Linked DNA regions of Methylosarcina fibrata AML-C10. The protein of the gene in region 1 interacts with the protein of each later gene in a pairwise test. Links are inferred from orthologs where the notes say so. Each region holds a gene or a part of one and is shown on either strand. Other genes may lie near its edges.

Region 1 (4,756 bases):
GCAGCGGCCAAGGCGTTGACGACGTTGTGCCGGCCGGCCAGTTGCAGAACGCACTCGGCGGAACCGCCGGCGCTTACCAGTTGAAACGCCGTGGCGAAACGGTTGTCGACAATACCTGTTCTAATCGCTTTCGCCGTCAGGTCCGCCCGGTCGTGCAGTCCGAAAGACAGGGTTTTCCTGTCGCCCGCCAGCGACTTCCAGTAATCGTAATAACGGTCGTCGCGATTAATGACGGCCACGCCGTCCCGGCCCAACGTGCGGATGATTTCACCCTTGGCCCGGGCGACTCCTTCCACACTGCCGAAACCTTCGATATGAGCGGGGCCGGCATTGGTGAGAATCACCACGTCGGACCGAGCATAGCGGCTAGTATATTCGATTTCGCCGTGATGGTTGGCGCCCATCTCGATCACTCCGTACCGATGCTGCTCGTTCAGGCGCAGCAAAGTTAAAGGCACGCCGATGTCGTTGTTCAAGTTCCCCGGGGTGTAGAGCACCTGACCGTTAACCGAAAGAATCGCGGCAACCATTTCCTTGACGGTGGTCTTGCCGTTGCTCCCGGTAACGCCGACGATCGATGCCGGCAGGGTTCGGCGCCAGGCTCCCGCCAGTTCGGCCAGAGCGAAACGAGTATCGGCCACCGTTACGTGCGGTATTCCTGCCGTGACGCCCTTTCGAACAATGGCTGCGACGGCCCCGCCTTGCTCAGCCTGTTCGATAAAATCGTTACCGTCAAAAGTCTTCCCCTTGATGGCAATATAGAGAGCACCCGGCTGAATCGTCCTGGTATCGATGCCGACCGAAGAAACGGTCACGTCGTTACCGATCAGATCGCCGCCCACCCATCTGGAAATTTCACTCAACAACAATTGCATTTTGATCCGCTCTCTTATTTAATGCCGCTGCTACGATTCCGGCGTCACTAAATGGCAGCTTTACGCCGTTTATTTCCTGATACTGCTCATGGCCTTTGCCGGCAATGACGACATAGTCGTCCGGTTGTGCCTGCAAAACAGCGGTTTGTATGGCTTTTTCCCGATCTCGGATCACTTTCACCTTTTCCATGCGGCATCCCGATGCGATGTCGTCGACGATCGCCTGGCCGTCCTCAAAACGCGGATTGTCGTCCGTCAGGATGACCTGATCCGCCCACCGTTCGGCGATGGCGCCCATTTCGGGCCGCTTGCCGCGGTCCCGATTGCCGCCGCAGCCCAATACGACCCACACCGCCGAGTTACAATGTTTTCTTACGCTCGACAACACTTTTTCCACCGCATCGGGCGTATGCGCATAATCGACGAATACGACCGGAGCCCGGCCGCCACCGAAACGCTCCATCCGGCCCGCGACCGGCTTCAGCGAGCGTAACCTGCGAGCCGACTCTTCCAACGAATGACCCAAGGCCAGCATGACGGCTAAAACCGCCAACACGTTATCGATATTGAACTCGCCGAACAGCGGGATTCGTATCCGTTGGCATTCATGCTGCCAACGCACGTCGAATTCAATGCCGTCCGCCTGGTAGGCGATCCGTTCCGGCGCGAGACACTCGGCCTGTGCCGTTTTGTTCCCCTGCCGACTGTATCCCCATAACGCCACGTTCTTAGGAACAGTCGCCAGCACGCGGTTGCTGTAATCGTCGTCCAGGTTCACGACCGCAAAGGACAAATCCGGTTTATCGAACAGCTTCATTTTGGCCTGCACGTAAGCTTCCATAGAGCCGTGATAATCCAGATGATCCCGGCTGATGTTCGTCAATACCGCGCCTTTAAACCGAACGCCGTTTACTCGCCCCTGTTCCAGGCCGTGCGACGAAACTTCCATGGCCACCGATTTTTTTTGCTCGGCCGCCAGTTGAGCCAGAATCCGTTGCACGGCCAAGGCGTCCGGCGTGGTGTTCAATGTTTCGTTCAGCTTGCCCCATTCGCCCCAGCCCAAGGTTCCGATAATGCCGCAATCGTCCAGTAACTGGCCCAGAAACTGGCTGCAGGAGGTTTTGCCGTTGGTGCCGGTCAAGCCGATAACGTCAAGCCGGCGCGACGGATCCCCGTAAAAACGCGCCGCCACGTCCCCGAGTTTCAGTTCCAGATGATCTACTGCAATATGCGGTATTCTCTTTAACTGAAGGGCAAAACCGGCCGTATCTCCGGCGGGGTCAAACACCACCGCACAGGCCCCCTTCCGGACGGCTTCATCAAGATGCGTCAAGCCATGCTGCCTGGAACCGGCCAAGGCGATGAACACATCTCCCGGCACAAGCGTCCGGCTGTCCAGCGACAGGCCGGTTACCAACCGGTCTTCGGCAACCACCGCGATCCCTGCCAGTAACTGACTCAGTTGCAAGGCTGTTTCAAGAATCATTACGGGTCAACAACAGGGGCATGGTGCTCTGCTGATCGGGAGCGATGCCCAGGATTCTCAAGGCTCCGGCCATTACCTTGGAAAACACGGGCGCCGATACCAGCCCACCGTAATATTCCCCGGCCGAAGGTTCGTCGATCATTACCGTAATGATCAACCGCGGATCCCTGGCCGGCGCCAAGCCGGCAAAAACCGCAAAATATTTGTTGCTGCTGTATCCTCCGCGCCCCGCTTTTTTTACGGTCCCGGTTTTTCCGGCAACGGTATAGCCGTCCACGCGGGCTTCATAAGCGGTGCCGTCTTTCATGATCACGCTTTCCATCATGGTTCTTACGCTCTGAGCCGTCTTCGCGGAAAAAACCCGATGCGCATCCGGATCTTCCTCCCGCTTCAGCAAACTGACCGAATGCAGCATGCCGTCGTCAGCCAGGGCCGTATACGCTCTTGCCAGTTGCACCGCCGAAGCGTTCAGACCATAGCCGAACGACAGAATCGCCCGGTCGAAATCCTGCCATTTCCGGTAATCCGTCAAAATACCGCTTGCCTCTTTGGGAAAGCCCGCATTGGACGCCGTACCAAAGCCAAGCTGATGGTAAAGATTCCAGAGATATTTCGGCGGCATCTTCAAGGCCATTTGACTCACCGCGATATTGCTGGATTTTTTCAACACGTGCGTTAAATCGAGAGCTCCGTAGTTATGCACGTCCTTAACCTGATGACGACCGATCTCAAAGATTCCATGCGTGTAAAAAATATCGTTGGGACGGACATACCCCCCATCCAGCGCAGCGGCCACGACGAACGGTTTTACCGTCGAGCCCGGCTCGAACACTTCCGTAAAGGCGCGGTTTCTGTATAAGTTTTCCTTTAAATCCTCTCTTACATTCGGATTGAAGGAGGGCTGGTTGACCGCCGCCAGTATTTCGCCGTTTTTCGCATCCAATACCACTAAAGTACCCGACTTGGCCTTATGCGCTTCCACCGCCGACTGCAACTCACGATAAGCCAGATACTGAATGCGCTGATCGATGCTCAGCTCCAGGGTTCCGCCGGAGACGGGTTCTTTTATATTTTCTACGTCATCGATAATCTGACGCTTGCCGTCCCGGATGACCCGTTTTTTTCCCGGAATGCCTTTCAACAGGGCTTCATACCCTTTCTCCATGCCTTCCTGTCCGATATCGTTCAGATCGGTGAATCCCACGATATGCGCCGAAACGGCACCCGCCGGATAGAAGCGTTTGAACTCTCGATCGAAATTTACCCCCGGCAGGTTTAAATTCTTCACCTTCTCAGCGTCACCGGGACTGATCCGGCGAACCACATACGCAAATTGCCGGGTGGGATCGCTGTTAAACAACTTGGCCACTTTGCCTTGAGGCAACTCCAGCACTTTTTCCATTTGGCTGATGTGTTTGCGGTCCGCCGATCGGTAATTTTTCAGTTCCTCGGCAATTTGCTCGTCCGGTTGCTTATGTTTTTTCAGCTTCTCGATGAAACTGATCTCCGCCAGATGATGTTCCCTGGGATTCACCCAGATGGATTGCACCGGTGTACTAATCGCCAGCGGCTCTCCGTTTCGGTCCTTGATCATTCCTCGGTAAGCGGACACCGACACGTCGTCTACATGTTTCTTGTCTCCCTGTTCCTTAAGGAAGTCCTTGTTCAAAACCTGCAAATCCACTGCCTTTAAAACAAGCACGGCCATACAAGCCATCATGAATGAAACAACGAACTTTCTTCTGGACGAATAATCGCCATCACCGGCTTTCGTTTTGCTTTTTCGTTGATAGTCCAGCATTTACGGTTTTAAATAAACTATTTTATCCCGTTGCGGCATGGTCAGTTTTAAGTGCTGCCGCGCCAGTTGTTCAATCCGGTCGTGTTCGGCCAAAGTCGTCAGTTCCAATTGCAATTTCCCCCAGTCCACTTCGTATTGATCCAGGATTCTTTCCTGCTTTTGAATCTCGATAAAAACCAGGCGCGAATAGTATTTACTGTAAATCGCCCCCAGCGCCGACGCCAGCAATCCGGACAGCAGGACGCCGGCCAGCATGAAATGATATTTTGTCATTTAAACTCTCTCGGCCACCCGCATCACTGCGCTGCGTGCCCTGGGATTCTGCCCGATTTCCCGATCACCGGCCTTGATCGCCTTGCCGATTTTTTTCAGCATGCCTTTACTTATGTCGGCCTCTTTCACCGGCAGCTTGCCCGGATCAAATTTAGCCCCCGATTCAGACCTGATAAACTGCTTGACCATTCTGTCTTCCAGAGAATGAAAAGAGATGACCACTAATCGGCCGCCCGGCTTTAAAACACGAACGGATTGCTGCAGTGCTTCCTTGAGTTCGTCCAGCTCCCTGTTGATTTCGATGCGTATGGCCTGAAAAGT
Region 2 (17,236 bases), 3.0 Mb from region 1 along the record:
CGATCAGACCTTCGACCTGTTCGACCGCCTGGGCGCCACCGACGAACAACTGGATTTTCCGATCGTGTATGCGTCGGCGATCAACGGTTATGCAGGGCTTGATGCGAACGTGACCGGCGGCGACATGACGCCTTTGTTCGAAACGATCGTCGAGAAAGTCAGCCCGCCCAAGGTCGACTTGGACGGACCTTTCCAGATGCAGGTTTCCAGCCTGGATTACAATACTTACGTCGGCGTGATCGGCATCGGCCGCATCCAGCGCGGCACGGTCAAGCCCGGCATGAACCTGTCGATCGTCAGCAGGGAAGGGGTCGAGAGAAAGGGACGCATGCTGCAATTGTTCGGATTCCACGGACTGGAACGGATCGAAGTGCCCGAAGCCCGGGCCGGCGACATCATCGCGTTCACCGGCATCGAAAAACTGGAAATTTCCGACACCCTGTGCCATCCCGACGCGGTCGAAGCCCTGCCGCCGTTGACCGTCGACGAACCCACGGTGACCATGACCTTTCAGGTCAACAATTCGCCGTTTGCCGGCAAGGAAGGCAAATTCCTGACCTCCCGACAGATACGCGACCGGCTGGAGAAGGAATTGCAGCATAACGTGGCGCTTCGGGTCGAGGATACCGGCGATCCGGACAAATTTAAAGTCTCGGGCCGGGGCGAGCTGCATTTGTCGGTGCTGATCGAAAACATGCGCCGCGAAGGCTTCGAGCTGGGCGTTTCCCGGCCCGAAGTCATCATCAAGGAGATCGACGGCGAAAAATGCGAACCGTTTGAAATGGTGACGATCGAACTGGAAGAAATTCACCAGGGTGCGATCATGGAGAAACTGGGCGAACGCAAGGGCGATCTGCTGAACATGGTTCCGGACGGCAAGGGCCGGGTGCGCCTGGAATACATGATGCCGTCGCGCGGGTTGATCGGTTTTCAGACCGAATTCATGACGGCGACATCGGGATCCGGCTTGTTTTACCATGTTTTCGACCATTACGGGCCGATGAAAAAAGGCGAGCTGGGAGCGCGCAAACGCGGCGTGCTGGTGTCCATGGTGCAAGGCAAGGCCCTGGCGTATGCGTTGTTTGCCCTGCAGGAGCGCGGCGAATTGTTCGTCGTGCACGCCGATGAAGTTTACGAGGGGATGATCGTGGGCATTCATTCCCGGTCGAACGATCTCGTGGTCAATCCGACCAAGGCCAAACAACTGACCAATATCCGCGCCGCCGGTTCCGACGAAAACCTGATTCTGACGCCGGTGCAAAAAATGACCCTGGAACAGGCGCTGGAGTTTATCGACGAAGACGAACTGGTCGAGGTGACGCCGAAGTCGATCCGGTTGCGCAAAAAGCTGTTGCTCGAGCATGAGCGCAAACGAGCGGCCAAGGACCGGGCCGACTAGAGCCTCCGCAAGGGGAGCGGATCATTTATTCCGTTCCCCGGCCGAATGCCGGGGTTGGATCGAGTACGGCGGCCGGATTTCTCCCGCAGGAACCTCGATAAAGAAGCCGCGTGTGAATTCAATCTTGATCCGGCCCGATGCCTGGGTAGCCCTGTCCTGTGCTTCAATCTTTTTTTATTACGCTGATCGTGCCGTTCGCTTCGATATAGCTTTGCTTGACTTCTTCCAGGCGCTCTATCCCTTCTTCCCGCAGCTTTCCCATTAATTCTTCTTCGCTGACCATTTCCAGCCTCAGGTTCCGCCGCTGGAGCCGCCCATCCTTGATCAGAAGCCGGGGAGGCGGACGCAGCAGGCGCTGCACCGCCGGAAAGTGATAACCCAGCCAGTCGAGAAAATAATCCCAGAACGCCAGCGTGGAGACGAGAACAAGCCCTTCCGTGATCGACTTGTAGTCATGGGCCATGGCGTTTTGCGCGGCGTCGGCGATCAGTACGACGACGAGGAGGTCGGAAATGCCCAGCGCTCCCGCTTCACGCCTGAGCAGCCGCAGCACGATGAAGAGAAAGAAATACACGATCGTGCCGCGCAGGAAGATTTCTCCGATAGGCAGGGAAGGAATGAAAAAGGCTTGCCAATCGATTGAATGAAACGTGCTCACTGCGTTTGCTCCCGGGTACGATGCCGCGCAGCCGGAACTCCGGATGCCAGAGCCGGGCTTTTCTTTCGCTGTGCGGCGGAAGGATGTTTATCAGATTAGAGCTGGCGAAAGATGAAATAAATCCCTTGTTTTGGAGGCTGCCCGCGTGACCTGGCGTTTGTTTTGTCGTCTCGCCGAGGTTGGGTTAGAGTATTTTCGATTGACATGCAAAGGACTGCCGGAGCAGGAGCGAATTCCTTCGATTTTCCGGGTTTCGCTGCGGAGAATGATGAACAGAGGGACGCAAGGCAGTCCGTCGTAGAAGAAAACGCCGATCGAGCCTTTGGCGGAGCCGTCTATCCGGGTCATGACATCTTCCAGTGAAACTTTGAACAATTTGGAATAATCATTGAATTCGTGCTCATTGAATCCGGTCGTTTCCGTGGCGCGTAACTTGTCGATACGGCTGTCCGGTTTGCTTTGCGCCAGGAAGATCGCGTGACATTCCGGATGAAAATAAAATGGTGCGGCTTAACTGTTGGCCACCCAGATGGAATCGAGTTGCAATGGTTTTTTTATTTTTTCGGCGTAAGCCGCGGCTTGTTCCTGCCGGGTAAAACCGCCCACGCGCAGCCGATACCATTTGGACTGATCAACTTCGACTTCGACGATTTCGGTGCGAACGCCTTTTTTGATCAATTGCAGGGCCTGCTGTTCGGCATCGCTTCGCTGTCTGAAGGAGACTAAATTAACGAACCAGCCCGGTTTGGCATTCGTCGTTTCCGGCATGGTAAAGGCTTTGCCGGACGATGAAGAATGACTGCCGGCATCGAAGGATTTTTCAAACGAGGTCTGCCGGATTGTTCCGCCGTTTGGCATCGCAACGGGCAACAGGGTTTCGGAAGGCGTTTCGTGTTCGGCCGTTTTTCCGATTCCGTTGTTTTGAGCAGGCCCCGAGGTTTCTTGCCGAGGCAGCCCGGTCTGAGCGGATAATCCCGGTGCTTGCCGTGACGGCTCAGTTGCAGTCAGCGCGAAAACCGCGACGGCGGCCGATCCGACGCTGATCCCTAAAGCAATGCAACTGAAAACGAAAGCTTTTTTTGTTTGGGCTGCCATCGCGTTCCGGAACTCTTTTTCTTCCGCGCTGATGACGCGTCGTTCGGAAGTCCCGTACTCCAAAACGGGGAGAGGTTCTTCATCAATCGAAGAGGATTGGCTTTGGCCGAAAGGTACCGGCGTTTCGGCCGGATCGTCCTCGATCGGTTCGATCCGGCTGGGAATCGTCCCCAGCTCGACCAGATCTTCAATCCGAAGCTTTTCTTCACGAATGGCCCCCGGCAGAGCAAGCGCCGAGTGCTCGTCCAGGCGCCAGGATTCGGATTCGACGGCAAAATCGATGGTTTCGGCGGCTGCGGAATTGTCGGCAAACGGCGGTTCCGGCCGGTTCTGAACCGGATCGATTGAGGACAAGGAAACGGCGGGGGCTTCTTCGTCAAGCGTTATGAGAGGCTCGATTTTATTGGCCGCAGGCCGTTCTTCGACAAGGGTTGCAAAATCGACCGGTCCTTCCCGTTCCTCAATCCAGGGGTTCCACGGAGCAGGGGGCTCGTGGTCGTTTTCTGCATCGAATCCGGTGTTCATGAGTAAACGATCGATGGCATCTTCATCCTCCAGATCTTCGGTCAACGGCGCATAAAGATTCGCGTCCGAGGGTGCAAATACGTCGCGGTATCGTTTTTCTTTAGATTTTTTGTGCAGAGAAACTGTCATTTTTGTACTCATTAATAGTAAGATAGGAATAAATTTCGGCCTTGGTATTCAATGTTAGTCGCTATCGAAATAAATGTCTTTCGTTTAAGGGTAATCAAACTTAAAGCTAGTACAGCGCAGTGATTAATAACAGGATAAACCTACAGAATCATAAGAACAAAATAATGAAACTGGCTCTCACCGTTCTAGGTCATAACCCGTCCACTCTCATTTCGGATATATTACCGGCCATTCGCGATAGCCGATGCAGTATCCTTGAATTAAGATCGTCGCGCCTGGTTCAGGCCTACGGCGCTTACCTGCTGATCCAGGGAAACTGGAACCAGATCGCCAAATTCGAAAGCGCCCTGGAAGCCATCCAGAAAAGAACGGAAATAAAAATTCATGCCATCCGGCCGGAACAAAAAGAAAAGGGGAGGGACTACGTGCCTTATTCCCTGGAAACCATCTCCCTGGACCGCGACAACATCATCGAATCCCTCACGGCCTTTCTCTGCGAACGGGAAATCGAAATCGAAGAAATAACCGGCAGCGCCTATCAAGCGCCTTATATTCAGACTTCGGTGTTTTCCACCCGCTTTATCATTTTAATACCTCCGCAACTGCGATTGCTGGCCTTACGCGAAGAATTTCTGGACTTTTGCGACCAATTGAATATCGACGCCATTCTTGAACCCATTAAACGCTAGGTTATTGATGACTCCCCTGACTCTCGGCAGTTCCGCCCCGGATGTGGAAATCCCGGCCACCGGCGGCCAATCGATTAATTTAACAAATTTTAAAGGCCGCTTCATCGTTTTATATTTTTATCCCAAAGACAGCACTCCCGGCTGTACGCTGGAAGGGCGCGATTTCGGCGCTCATATCGATCGCTTCCAGGCAATGAATGCCGTGGTTTTCGGTGTGTCCAGAGATTCGTTGCGATCTCATGAAAATTTCAAATGCAAACAGGCCTTTCCTTTCGACCTCTTGTCGGATCCGGACGAGACGTTGTGCCGTCTGTTCGACGTCGTCAAGATGAAAAACATGTACGGCAAACAGGTCAGAGGCATCGAGCGCAGCACTTTTTTATTCGACCCTCAGGGCATTCTGGTACGCGAATGGCGCAAGGTGACGGTTAAAACCCACGTCGCCGAGGTGTTGCGGGCGCTCTCGGAACTTGCCGCCCCGCAATAAGGCGGTTTTTCGCACGGTTGCGCCCGTTCCCGTCATTCATGTACCGAATCGCCATGCGCCGCCTTCTTTGTTCTTGAATGGTTCCGAATGTCCGACCTTTTCCGTGAACGACCGCCGCGGCAGGACGTCGAGCGCCGGCCGATCGATGGAATTTAAGCTAATCTATAAATTGATCCCACTTATCCCCGAGTTCCGTATTGTCGATGAATATTAAAACCACCCCGGATAAAAAACTGTTTGTTTTGGATACCAACGTTCTCATTCACGATCCGTCGTCGATATTCCGCTTTCAGGAGCATGACATCTTTATTCCGATGATCGTTCTGGAAGAACTGGACCATTTCAAGAAAGGCCTGACCGAAATGGCCCGTAACGTCCGCCAGGTCAGCCGCTTTCTCGACGAGCTGATACGGGACGCCAACCAGCAAACCATCGAAGACGGCTTGCCCTTGTCGCTGATCGAACGCGGCGTGATTCCTGCCGAAGCCGACAGAATGGGGCGGCTGTATTTTCAAACCCGGGCCATGACCGGACTGCTCCCGGAAAGCATGCCCGGTCGTACGCCCGACAACTCGATCCTCGGCGTCGTTCTTGCCCTCAAGAAGCAATTGCCGAACGTCAATGTGATTCTGGTCTCCAAAGACATCAACATGCGCATCAAGGCGGCGACGCTTGATTTGCCGGCCGAAGATTACCACAACGATCAGGTGCTCGAAGACATCGATCTATTGTACAGCGGCGCCGACGCACTGCCTGAGGATTTTTGGGAATTGCACGGCAGCAAGATGGAGTCCTGGCAGGAAAAAGGAAGAACGTTTTATCGGCTCGAAGCGCCTCTGGTGGCCGAATGGTATCCCAATCAATATCTTTACATCGAAAAGGACTCCAATTTCGAAGCCATCGTCAGGGAATGCAATCAGCGTCAGGCGATTCTGGAACTGGCCAGGGATTACCGCAGCAAACACAACAACGTCTGGGGAATCACCGCCAAAAACCGCGAACAGAACTACGCATTCAATGTTTTGCTGGATCCTGAAATCGATTTCGTTACGCTCCTCGGCACCGCCGGAACCGGCAAGACTTTGCTGGCGCTGGCGGCGGGTTTGACGATGACGATGGAGCAGAAGCTTTATAACGAAATCATCATGACCCGGGAAACGGTGCCGATCGGAGAGGACATCGGTTTTCTACCCGGAACCGAGGAAGAAAAGATGGCGCCGTGGATGGGGGCGCTGATGGACAATCTGGAACTGCTGGGCAACCGCAGCGGCCGCAATGAATGGGAACAGAGCGCGACCAACAATCTGTTGATGAACCGGGTGAAAATCCGCTCGCTCAACTTCATGCGGGGACGCACCCTGCTCAACCGCTACCTGATCATTGACGAGGCCCAGAACCTGACGGCGAAGCAGTTGAAAACCCTGATCACCCGCGCCGGTCCCGGAACCAAAATCATCTGCATCGGCAATCTTTCGCAAATCGATACGCCCTATTTGACGGCCACCACCTCCGGGTTGACGTATATCGTGGATCGCTTCAAACGATGGCCGCACAGCGCGCACATCACCTTGCGCCGCGGCGAGCGCTCGCGTCTGGCCGATTACGCCTCGGAGACGCTGTAACGGCGCTCATCCGTTCGTTCCCCGGCGCACAGGAAGAGAATCGGAGCGGGCGATTTCCGGTTCAAATCGTGGTCAGAATGGTTTGTCCCCGTGCGCTGGAGCATTTTCACGTCGCGTGGCCGAATGAATTCGCCTCTGCAAGTGATAGGAAACGCTCTAATAATAGTCGTGCTTCTGATCTCCGATTCGAGGCCAGGCCGTCAGCACCGCCTGGACGACGGTCGCTAAAGGAATGGCGAAAAATACGCCCCAGAAGCCCCATAGGCCGCCGAAAAACAGGATGGCGACAATGATCGCGATGGCGTGCAGGTTGACGGCTTCGGAGAACAACAGGGGCACCAGAATGACGCCGTCCAGCATCTGAATGATCGAGTAGGCCATGAGCACATACATGAAGTCGTCTCCGCCCAGGCCCCACTGGAAATAAGCGATGCCCAGCACCGGAAAGGTCACCAGGGTGGCCCCGATATAAGGAATGATCACCTGAAGGCCCATCAGGACCGCGAGCAACAAGGCGTAATTCAGCCCCATCGCCGCAAAGGTGGCATAGCTTACCACCAAGAGGATAAATACCTCGACAATTTTTCCGCGCACGTAATTGCCGATCTGCGTGTTCACTTCATTCCAGACCCGTACCGACAAATAGCGGTCCCGCGGCAGAAACTGCACGAACCAGGCGATCAGCTTGTGTTTGTCCTTGAGAAAGAAAAAAACCATCATCGGCACGAGAAACAGATAAACCAACACGCTGACCAGGCCAACCACCGAGGCGGCCGAAGCCGACAGCATGTTTTGTCCGTAAATGATCAATTCCCTTTGCAGGGTATACAGCATTTCCAGGATTTTTCTTTCCGAAAAGAATTTAGGATACATTTTCGGCAGCCGCATGATCCCGGTTTGAGCTCTTTCGATGATCATCGGTATGTTTTGAATGAGTTCCATCGCCTGCTGGGAAATGATCGGAATGAGATAAAACAGTAAAAAGATCAGGCCGGCCATAAACACCGAAAACACCAGACAGACCGCCGGCAAGCGCGGTATTTTGTAACTTTCGGCCTTGGCCACCAGGCCTTCCAATAAATAGGCGATGACGATTGAAGTAAATGCCGGCATCAGAATGTCTGACAAAGAGTAGATCAGAACGAAGCTGACTACCAAAATGATGGCTAATGATACCGCCTGAGGATTGGGCAGAATCCGCCTGAAATATTCCCGAAATAACTGTATGTTTACAAACTGGTTTTGAGGAGTCATCAATGATAAATAATGGATAGGAATGGCTGATTTTCTATTCTATCTCGACACGCTGCTCTAAACTCTTCTTTATTGGAAAGAAGGAATTGGACTTTGGCTGGTCGCGTGCCCGCCAAGGCAGGCGTCGAAACACATTGGAATCGGAATGAGGAAATTATACGGAAAAATACCGGAAAATTTATGAAAATGCTTTACCCCTTGTTAATCAGTATCATCTTATGCATCGGCGTGTTGTTGGGTTGTATGCCGATGATCTACCCCCCCGGAGAAAAAAACTACACGGCGCAATTGCTTGGAAACACCATCGTAACGGAAGACGGCGCCCGTTTGCCGTTAAGATTTTGGCTGCCGGAAACCGAGCCTAAGGCGGTTATCATTGCCTTGCACGGGTTCAACGACTACAGCCGGTTTTTCGATCAGCCGGGCCGCTTTTTCAGCAAGCAGGGGATTGCCAGTTTTGCCTACGATCAACGCGGTTTCGGGGCCGCTCCGAAACGCGGCCTGTGGGCCGGAAGCAAGGCCTATGCCGACGATTTGAAAACCGCAGTGAGGCTGATCGCCCGGCGTTATCCGCAACTCCCCATTTATCTTTTGGGCGAAAGCATGGGGGGAGCCGTCATTATCACGGCGATGAGCGGGAAGGACAGGCCCGAAGTGGCGGGAATCATTCTGGCCGCCCCGGCGTTATGGGCCAGAGAGACGATGCCCTGGTACCAGACCGGCTTGTTGTGGACGCTGGCGCACAGCTTGCCCTGGCTTACCCTGACCGGCGAGGGCGTTAAAGTGACGCCTTCCGACAATGTAGAGATGCTCCACGCTCTGGGCCGGGATCCCTGGGTGATCAAAAGTACCCGAGTGGAAACCTTGTACGGCCTGACCAATCTGATGGACAAAGCGTTCGACAGCGCCGGCTTGTTGCACGCCAATACACTGCTGCTTTACGGAGAGAAAGACGAAATCATTCCGAAAGAGCCGACTTATGCCTTTCTTCAACAGTTTTTGAGCGCCAGGCCTGCTACGGTGAAAACCGTTGCTTTTTATCAGAACGGCTATCATATGCTGCTTCGGGATCTGCAGGGAGAGACGATCTGGCAGGACATAACGGCATGGATCGAAGCCGGCTCCGGAAGATTGCCGTCGGGAGCCGATCAACGCGCCCAGATTCTGCTGGCGCCGTCCGCAGGCGACAAGCTGGAAAATTAAAAATCGGCCTCGACTCATCGCTTCGGCCGTTCTCGGCCGGTCTTTTCGGTTAAGTTCCGTCGGCAGGGCTGCCGGGCATAGCGGATGACAAAGAGCCGGGCAGGGCACCGCTTTAACGCCGGTGCCGGCGGTCCAGTTGCTTTAAATACTTGAGTTTTTCACCGATTTTAATCTCCAGCCCCCGGTCGACGGGCTGATAGTAACTTCTGTCCTGCAACGGTTCGGGAAAATAGTTTTCGCCCGCGGCATAGGCTTCGGCTTCGTCATGCGCATAGCGGTATTCCTTGCCGTAATCCAGCGCCTGCATCAAGGCGGTCGGAGCATTCCGCAAATGCACCGGCACTTCCAGACTGCCGTGCTGCCTGGCGTCCTGCATGGCCGCGTTATAGGCCTTGTAGACGGCGTTGCTTTTCGGCGCACAAGCCAGATAAACGACCGCTTGCGCCAGGCTGAGTTCGCCTTCGGGACTGCCCAGACGTTCCTGCGCTTCCCAGGCATTGAGGGCGATTTGCAAGGCTCTCGGATCGGCATTGCCGATGTCTTCGGACGCGATCCGGACGATGCGGCGGGCCAGATAGGCCAGGTCGCAGCCGCCGTCGATCATCCGGCACAGCCAGTACAGGGCGGCATCCGGGGAGCTGCCGCGTACCGATTTGTGCAGCGCCGAAATCTGATTGTAAAATTCGTCGCCCTGCTGATCGAAGCGCCGGACGCTGCCGCTCAGCACCTCGCGGGCGCAGGCTTCGTCGATGTTCCGGCTGTCGTGCGCGGCCGCGAGTTCTGCGGCCAGTTCCAGCAGATTCAACAATTTTCTGGCGTCGCCGTCGGCCGCCTGGGCAAATTGCCGCTTGACGTCCTCGCTCACGGCCAGACCCAGGCCGCCCAGACCTTTGCCGGAATCGGCAAGCGCCGCGTTCAGGACCGTCAGCAGATCCTCGGCCGTCAATGACTTGAGCACGTACACCCGCGCTCTTGAGAGCAAGGCGTTGTTGAGGGCGAAAGAAGGATTTTCGGTGGTCGCTCCGACAAAATACACGGTGCCGTCTTCGACGTGCGGCAGAAAGGCATCCTGTTGGGATTTATTGAAACGATGCACTTCGTCGACGAACAACACCGTGCGCCGGTGTTGCGTCTGCTGAATCGATTTGGCTTCGGCGACGGCCGCCCTAATTTCCTTGACGCCGGCCAAAACCGCCGAAACCGGCATGAACTCGGCATCCGAATGTCGGGCGATCAGACGGGCCAGCGTGGTCTTTCCGGTGCCGGGCGGCCCCCAGAATATCATCGAATGCAGCCGGCCCGAGCGGATCGCTTCATACAGCGGCTTGCCGGCCGTCAGTATATGCTGCTGGCCGACGTATTCTTCCAATGAGTGGGGGCGCATCCGGTCGGCCAGCGGCTTGGTCAGGTCCTCAAACATCATAAAGGCAAACGAGCATCCTTCGGCAAGCGGTCGAGGCCGTCCTCCGACGGCGGATCAGGCCTCCAATCCGGTTTATTTATCGGAAAAAACGTCCACTCCTTTCGGAGGCGTGAATTGGAAGAGCGTCTGTTTCAGCGGAGGATTGACGATGACATCGGAAAAATAAATGCGGGTCAACTGGCCGAAATTGTCGCTTAATTCCATGCCGCCGAGGATCCCTTTGGTCAAGCCGATGAGGATGTATTTGAAAGTGCTTTCCTCGCTTTTCGGCGACAGCTTGATCCATTGCATGTCGCCGTCGATGCCCTGATCTTCCATGATAAAGTTATCTTCCAGCGAAATCTGTCCGCTTAACAGCAAGGCCGGGGTGGAGCCCAGCGACTCGTCCAGTTTTTTGATGGTCACCTGTTCCAGATCGGTATCGTAAAACCAGACTTTGCCGGCATCGGCGACGATTTCCTGGGTAAAAGGCTTCTCGTAATTCCAGCGGAATTTTCCCGGCCTTTGCAGATAAAAAACGCCGTAGCTGGTCCTCACGGGATTGCCCGCTTCATTGAGCAGCACTTGTTTAAAATTCGCGCTGAGCGATTTTGAGGTCGCCAGAAAAGTTTTCAACTGCTGAATCGGCTTGTCTGCCGCCAAAGCCTGGCCGGTGCACGTCAGCCAGGCGATTAAGATCAGGTTGTAAAAATTGATTCTAGACATGGCAATCCCGTCGATCATTATTGCGTAAATAAATCATTAAACCAGTTGCTATCCTGTTGGGTTCCCGGCGTCGGGCTGCACGAAGAATAAGCCGTCGGTTCGGAGCCGGAAATGTAAGGATAATTCCTGGCGCCTGGGCAGGTCTCGCCGGCCAGCAAGCCGTTGTAGGGATCCACCCAGACCATCTTGATGTTGTCGGGCGGAATCAGATCGACCGGTTGCGTCGAAATTTGCCGCATCAGAGCCGTCCAGACCTGCAGCGCGCCGGTGGCGCCGGTGAGCCCTGCCGGTTTGTTGTCGTCGCGTCCCACCCAGACCACCGATAGATAATCCCCGCTGTAACCGGCAAACCAACTGTCCTTGGCATCGTTGGTGGTGCCCGTTTTGCCGACCAAGCCATACCCCGGAGGAAAGGCGGAATAAGCCGATTGGCCGGTGCCGCTCTGCATGACTTCCTGCAAAATGGTGTTGACGATGTAGGTCGCCGAAGGGTCGACGGCCTGCCGGACGGTGAAAGGATAACTTTGAAGACGCTCGCCGCTGGACGAAAGGACTCCTCTGATCGCTTTCAAAGGCGGCGAAAAACCGTCTCCGGCCAACGTTTGATACATTTGGGTCACTTCCATCGGGGTCAATTGCATGGCGCCCAACAGGAATGACGGATACAATTCCACCTTGCGGGTCACGCCCATGTTTCTCAAGGTTTTGGCCGTTCGCGCAATGCCGACGTCCATGCCGATGCGGACCGTGGCGAGATTGTAGGATTTGGCTAGAGCGGTATGCAGGGGGACGGTGCCATGCTCCCTATTGTCGTAATTTTTAGGGCTCCAGTCGTTGCCGTTCGGACCCTTGACGAAAACGGCCGAATCGCTCACCGGCGAGGTGATGGTGTACCGGTTCGGATACTCGAGCGCGCTGAGATAGACGACCGGCTTGATCAACGAGCCGATCGGCCTGACGGCGTCGAGGGCGCGGTTGAATCCCGATGCCGAATTTTTCCGGCCGCTGGCCAGAGCGGCAATTTCACCGCTGTCCCGATGGGTTACGACGACCGCGGTTTCAAGATTTTTGGTCTTGGGCAGTTTTTCGAGCTGACTCAATTTGCTGGCGACCGTCTGTTCCAGCGTATCCTGAATCCGGGTATCCAGGGTAGTGAAAATGACCAGCCCTTCGGAGGTCAGGTCTTCCTCCCGGTAATCGCGTCTGAGCTGGCGCTTGACCAGATCCAGAAATCCCGGATAGCGGTTGGCCGAGCGATGGGTATTGGCGATCACGTTCAAGGGTTTGGCTTTGGCTTCTTCGGCTTGCTCGGTGCTCAGGTAGCCTTCCGCCGCCATCTCGTCCAGCACCAGATTGCGCCGTTGCAAAGACCGTTCGGGAAAGCGCCTCGGATCGTATTCGGAGGGCCCCCGAACCAGCGCCACCAGGGTCGCCAGTTGTTCCATCGGAAGATTCTTCAAGGAACCGCCGAAATAAAATTCGCTGGCCAGACCGAAGCCGTGGACGGCGCTGGCGCCGTCCTGGCCGAGATAGATTTCGTTTAAATAGGCTTCCAGAATTTCATTCTTGCTGTAGCGGTATTCCAGAATCAACGCCATCAAGGCTTCTTTTACCTTTCGGGACAAACTGCGCTCGGACGTGAGGTAAAAGTTTTTAACCAGTTGTTGAGTGATGGTGCTGCCGCCCTGAACCATGCCGCCGGCCCGCATGTTGTTCCACATCGCCCGGGCGATGCCGCGCAGGGAAATGCCGAAATGCTGGTAAAAATCCCGGTCCTCGGAAGCCAGGAGGCCCTTGATCAGCATGTCCGGAGCTTCTTCGAGCTTGATCAGAACCCGGTCTTCCTTGATGGTAGGGTAAAAGCTGCCGATCAGCACCGGATCCATACGGATAATGGCAATGTCTTTTTTTTGCGTTAAATCGGTAACAGCGCTGATGCCCGATTGGTTAAAGTCGACGCGCAGGGTGGTACTCGGCTGCTTTTGGTCCAGAAAAGTAAAATCACGGGTTTTTACGATGATTCCTTGATCTTTTTTAAAAAAGGTGCCGTCCGCCGATAGAAGAGGATCGGTCCGATAGTGCAGTTGCCCCAGCAATTCCTCGAATTTGGCCTCCGTCAGGTTATAGCCGGCATAAAGTTCGACCGGATTCGCGTACACTCTGGCAGGAATCGCCCAGCGCTTGCCTTCGAACTGTTTCCGGACGTTGTAATCGAGATAGCCGAGATAGCTGGTTAAAACAAACGCAAACCCGACAAGACCTATTAATAGAAGGGTTCCAAACCAGTGCGAGGCCCGACGGCCTCGGGGCTTTTTCGGATTGTATCGGGATCCACGCTTTTTAGCTCTTTCTGTCATAGCCTCTCGATCTATTGGGAATGCCGGAATGCATCACGGCAGTTAAACCGGATATTATACATCATCAGGACTGGAAACCTCATGACGGATGAATGTATCAATTTCAGGATGAATGAAAAGTGAATAGAAGAAAAAGTTCTGCCGCTGCTTGATAAAAAGGAAAAATTTTCAATGGTTGGAGTCGTGTCTGTTTTGCCCCGAGAAGGCCTGGATTGTAAATTATTGGAACAATCCGACTTTGAACTTTAAATTCGAAGATTAAATTCGAAGATTGACAAAGAACGGCTTCCGTTTCCTATTCCATTCTCAAAAAAATCCAAAAAACCGGCGGGGAGCATTATTCGCCGGCCAGAGCCAACGCCAATTCGGCAGCTTCTCTAATTTGCTCGTTTTTATCTTTGCTCAAGCTGCTCAATCGCTCGATCAACTGGGGATCATCCACCTCGGATATCGATTCCAGAGTTAGGACGACGATATCGGAATTATTGTTTTCCAAGGCGGCAATCAATAGTCGTTGCCGCTCTTTTGCGTCTCCCCATTCGCTGATCTGAATGACCGCCTGCTCTCTGACATTCATGTCGGGATCGCCCAAAGCAAACAAAATACCTTCCTTTGCGTTATCGGTCGCGTATTCGCCTAGAGTCATGACGGCTAATTCCCGGTCTTCCGCCTCCTGATCGTTATGCAAAGAGTGCAAGGCTTCTTCGACCATTTGAAGGCTGTCGGGATCGTTTGCCGACTGTTTTGTAAAGGCCTGTTGTTCCGTTGCCGCCAGATATCGTTGCCGCAAAACTTGATTGAATGAGTTCGATCGGGAAGTTATTGAAGCGGGCTTTGAAGGCTGTTCCGGATGGCGGGTTCTAGCCGAATTACTGAAGGTTGAATAGACGGCTTTAATTTTCGCCGTTATGGGAGGGAAAAAATACGCTGCAAACGGGATGGCAACGATCAATAGTATGAAGCGAGAAATAGCTTTCTTATTATTAACGCTCACCATTTTACATTAACTTGATGAAATTTATTAAAATTATTGATTTTTATATAGAAGTTGATAGAGGAAATCATACTAAATATAATGATACCGGTTTGCGGCCGATTTCTGCGGGACCGAGAAATCGCAAACCGAAAGCTTAATTTAACCGATTCGGATTGACAATAGGATAAGTTGAATTGGGCTATTTAAATAAAACTTATTAGAGAGGATGTGATAGAACTATGAAAAAAATGATACTAAAAGGTTCAATCCTGGCGCTGATTTCTACAGGCGTATTCGCCGCTCCGCCCAAGGACTGTCCGGTGACTTACGACCAGTTGAAAGCGGCATTGGATGCGGCAGTCACTCAGGATAACGGGGGCTTGGGTTTTGACATGTGGGGTACCGTTGTCAATGCCGACGGCAGAGTTTGCGCCGTTGCCAGAACGGGCGAAAAATTAAACGATCAATGGTTGGCCAGCCGCATTATTTCGGCTCAGAAAGCCTATACGGCGGCGACCTTGAATAACAACCAAGGATCGAGCGCCAATTCCACGGGCGGTTTTGCTTTTTCTACTGCCAGTCTCTATGGTGCCGTGCTCGAAGGCGGTCCGCTTTATGGTCTTCAGCACAGTAATCCGGTCGATACAAAATGGGCTTATGCGGGTAACAGCGAAAAATTCGGTACCAATAAAGATCCACTGGTAGGACGAAGGATCGGCGGCATCAACGTATTTGGCGGCGGGTTGTCCTTGTTTGACGCAAACGATCAGGTGGTGGGCGCCGTCGGAGTCAGTGGCGACACTTCCTGCGCGGATCATAATATTGCCAGACGGGTTAGAAACTATTTCGCGACCAACGGTATCGCCCAGGCTCCGGCAACCGAAGCCGATATCGATTATGCGGGAGGGTATCCTGACTGTTCCGGAAGTTCGGCGACTTTTTATACCGAGAACATCGTCGGTTTGAGTCAGCGCTTTCCTTAAAAAAATCTCTGATTTAACGTGGGGAACCGGATGACTTGTCCGGTTCCCTCAAACTTTTTTAATATTGAACTTGCCGCTCCTTCCGGACTCTTTCTGCTTCTCCAGGCTAACTCAAATGCATGTCTTCCACAATTTTTAATGACTGAAAAAAGATGATAAAAAAGCGAGTGACAATGGTCGTGCTGGCATTGACCCTGTGCGCGTGCAACGATACCGGCAAGGAAGGCGAGGGCGGTAACGACACCCGGACGCTTTTCCAAAAAGCCCTTCAGCAGGATTCCCGCAAGATCGATAAAACCCCGGATTCAAACACTCCGTCAAAGAAAACGGAATCCGCCGGTAACCGGCCTTCGTTTACGCCAACGGACGGGGCCGAGGCTGATGAAACCGTCGACGCCGAAGAGCTGGAAGAATTCCGGCAGGACTATGAAGGAGCGGCCGATGTCGAGGAAAAATCCGAGGCGCTCATTGCTTTGGTGCAGGCCGACGAAAAAAACGCAGTGGCCTTGTTAAAGGAAGCCTATACCAGTCCGGAGCCCGAATTGCGGAGAGAAGCCATCTTGCAATTGCAGGATTTCAGCGACGATGAGCAGGCGGTGGATTTGATGTTGAGAGCTTTGGACGATCCGGACTCGGAAGTGGTTATGAATGCGGTGGAAGGCCTGTCCGGACAAGAAAGCGCCCGTGTCGCGGAAAAATTAAAAAAAGTGGCGCAGTCCCATCCCGACGAGGCGGTCAGAGAACTGGCCCAGGATTATCTGGATCAAGCGAATGAATACAGTCAATAAATATTAATCGATTCGACAAAAAGAGCCGATTAACGGCGTATCAAGCCGGAAGATTCCAGGATGAACGTTGTTTTCGATGAAGTCCGGCTGTCGGTCAGGACTGTTTCGCTAACCGGCCATAACGGCCCTTTAAAACCAAAGATTTCCATGTTACGGCCGGACCGAAATTTTCCAGGATAGTTGCCGTATATTTATGCCGCTTCTTTTCTAATGGCTTCATTTGATACGGCCATATTTTCCGTTTTACCGAAAATTTCTCACCGGCTTGATAAACAAGTTCTTAATTCACCGTTTCTATGCATTTTTCGGAATCGTACATTGGGTTGTTGACTTTCCTGCTCACCGGCCAGGCCGCCATCTCTTCGCTAGGATAGGGTTTCAGCAGGTTTTGAAGGCGATGAGTGTCTCTCGCTCTTAATTCAAGCCAGTCATTCCAATGAGCGGGAGCCAGAACGACCGGCATACGATTATAAATCGACCGCAAAAGGGCGTTCGCTTCCGTTACAATGATGACGCAGCTTTCCAAATTCTCTCCTGCCGGACTCCGCCATTCTTCCCATAGTCCAGCCAGTGCCATGGGAAGTTGATTACGCAGTACGATAAACCACGGTTGTTTGGCCTTCGAGCCGGCCACCGCTTGCCATTGGTAATAGCCATCCGCCGGTATCAGGCAGCGCCGTCGCTTGAAAGCCTCCCGGTATCCCGGTTTTTGGGCCACTGTTTCCGCCCGGGCGTTATAACTGGTATAGCCGACTTCTATCGTCTTCGCCCAATGCGGAACCAGACCCCATCTGGCCAAAGTAAATTGCCTTTTATTGCTTTCTTCCCGGATGATTAGAATGCTTTGTGTCGGCGCAATATTAAATCGAGGCGGCAAATCCAAAGGCGCCTCTGTACTGAAGCGGTGAGATAAAGCATAAGGATCGCTGTAAAGAGCGAATCG

Evidence for each region.
Region 2: the proteins of A3OW_RS0117695 (region 1) and mrcB interact in binary tests that used the Escherichia coli proteins (3 or more experiments, as listed by UniProt). The link is inferred for Methylosarcina fibrata AML-C10 from one-to-one orthologs.

What each region holds. Positions count from the first base shown.
Region 1 is NZ_KB889965.1:3,787,394-3,792,149, reverse strand. The notes cover bases 1,757-4,756. They hold A3OW_RS0117695 (peptidoglycan D,D-transpeptidase FtsI family protein), read right to left. Parts: upstream 4,163-4,756; coding sequence 2,351-4,162; downstream 1,757-2,350. Other genes in these bases: rsmH (16S rRNA (cytosine(1402)-N(4))-methyltransferase RsmH), read right to left, coding at 4,436-4,756; ftsL (cell division protein FtsL), read right to left, coding at 4,163-4,435; A3OW_RS0117700 (UDP-N-acetylmuramoyl-L-alanyl-D-glutamate--2,6-diaminopimelate ligase), read right to left, coding at 1,757-2,361. Outside these bases: A3OW_RS0117705 (UDP-N-acetylmuramoyl-tripeptide--D-alanyl-D-alanine ligase), read right to left, coding at 1-875; more of A3OW_RS0117700, read right to left, coding at 856-1,756. UniProt on the Escherichia coli protein: Essential cell division protein that catalyzes cross-linking of the peptidoglycan cell wall at the division septum. Required for localization of FtsN.
Region 2 is NZ_KB889965.1:806,921-824,156, forward strand. Bases 10,877-13,912 are described here. They hold mrcB (penicillin-binding protein 1B), read right to left. Parts: upstream 13,547-13,912; coding sequence 11,207-13,546; downstream 10,877-11,206. Other genes in these bases: lolA (outer membrane lipoprotein chaperone LolA), read right to left, coding at 10,877-11,189; A3OW_RS0104180 (HEAT repeat domain-containing protein), read right to left, coding at 13,884-13,912. Outside these bases: translational GTPase TypA, read left to right, coding at 1-1,399; A3OW_RS0104120 (DUF421 domain-containing protein), read right to left, coding at 1,563-2,057; A3OW_RS0104130 (SPOR domain-containing protein), read right to left, coding at 2,568-3,806; A3OW_RS0104135 (glycine cleavage system protein R), read left to right, coding at 3,971-4,495; A3OW_RS0104140 (peroxiredoxin), read left to right, coding at 4,503-4,982; A3OW_RS0104150 (PhoH family protein), read left to right, coding at 5,186-6,604; A3OW_RS0104155 (AI-2E family transporter), read right to left, coding at 6,761-7,858; A3OW_RS0104160 (alpha/beta hydrolase), read left to right, coding at 8,039-9,061; A3OW_RS0104165 (replication-associated recombination protein A), read right to left, coding at 9,174-10,484; more of lolA, read right to left, coding at 10,557-10,876; more of A3OW_RS0104180, read right to left, coding at 13,913-14,336; A3OW_RS0104185 (GlcG/HbpS family heme-binding protein), read left to right, coding at 14,762-15,505; A3OW_RS0104190 (HEAT repeat domain-containing protein), read left to right, coding at 15,658-16,293; A3OW_RS0104195 (SOS response-associated peptidase), read right to left, coding at 16,574-17,236. UniProt on the Escherichia coli protein: Cell wall formation. Synthesis of cross-linked peptidoglycan from the lipid intermediates.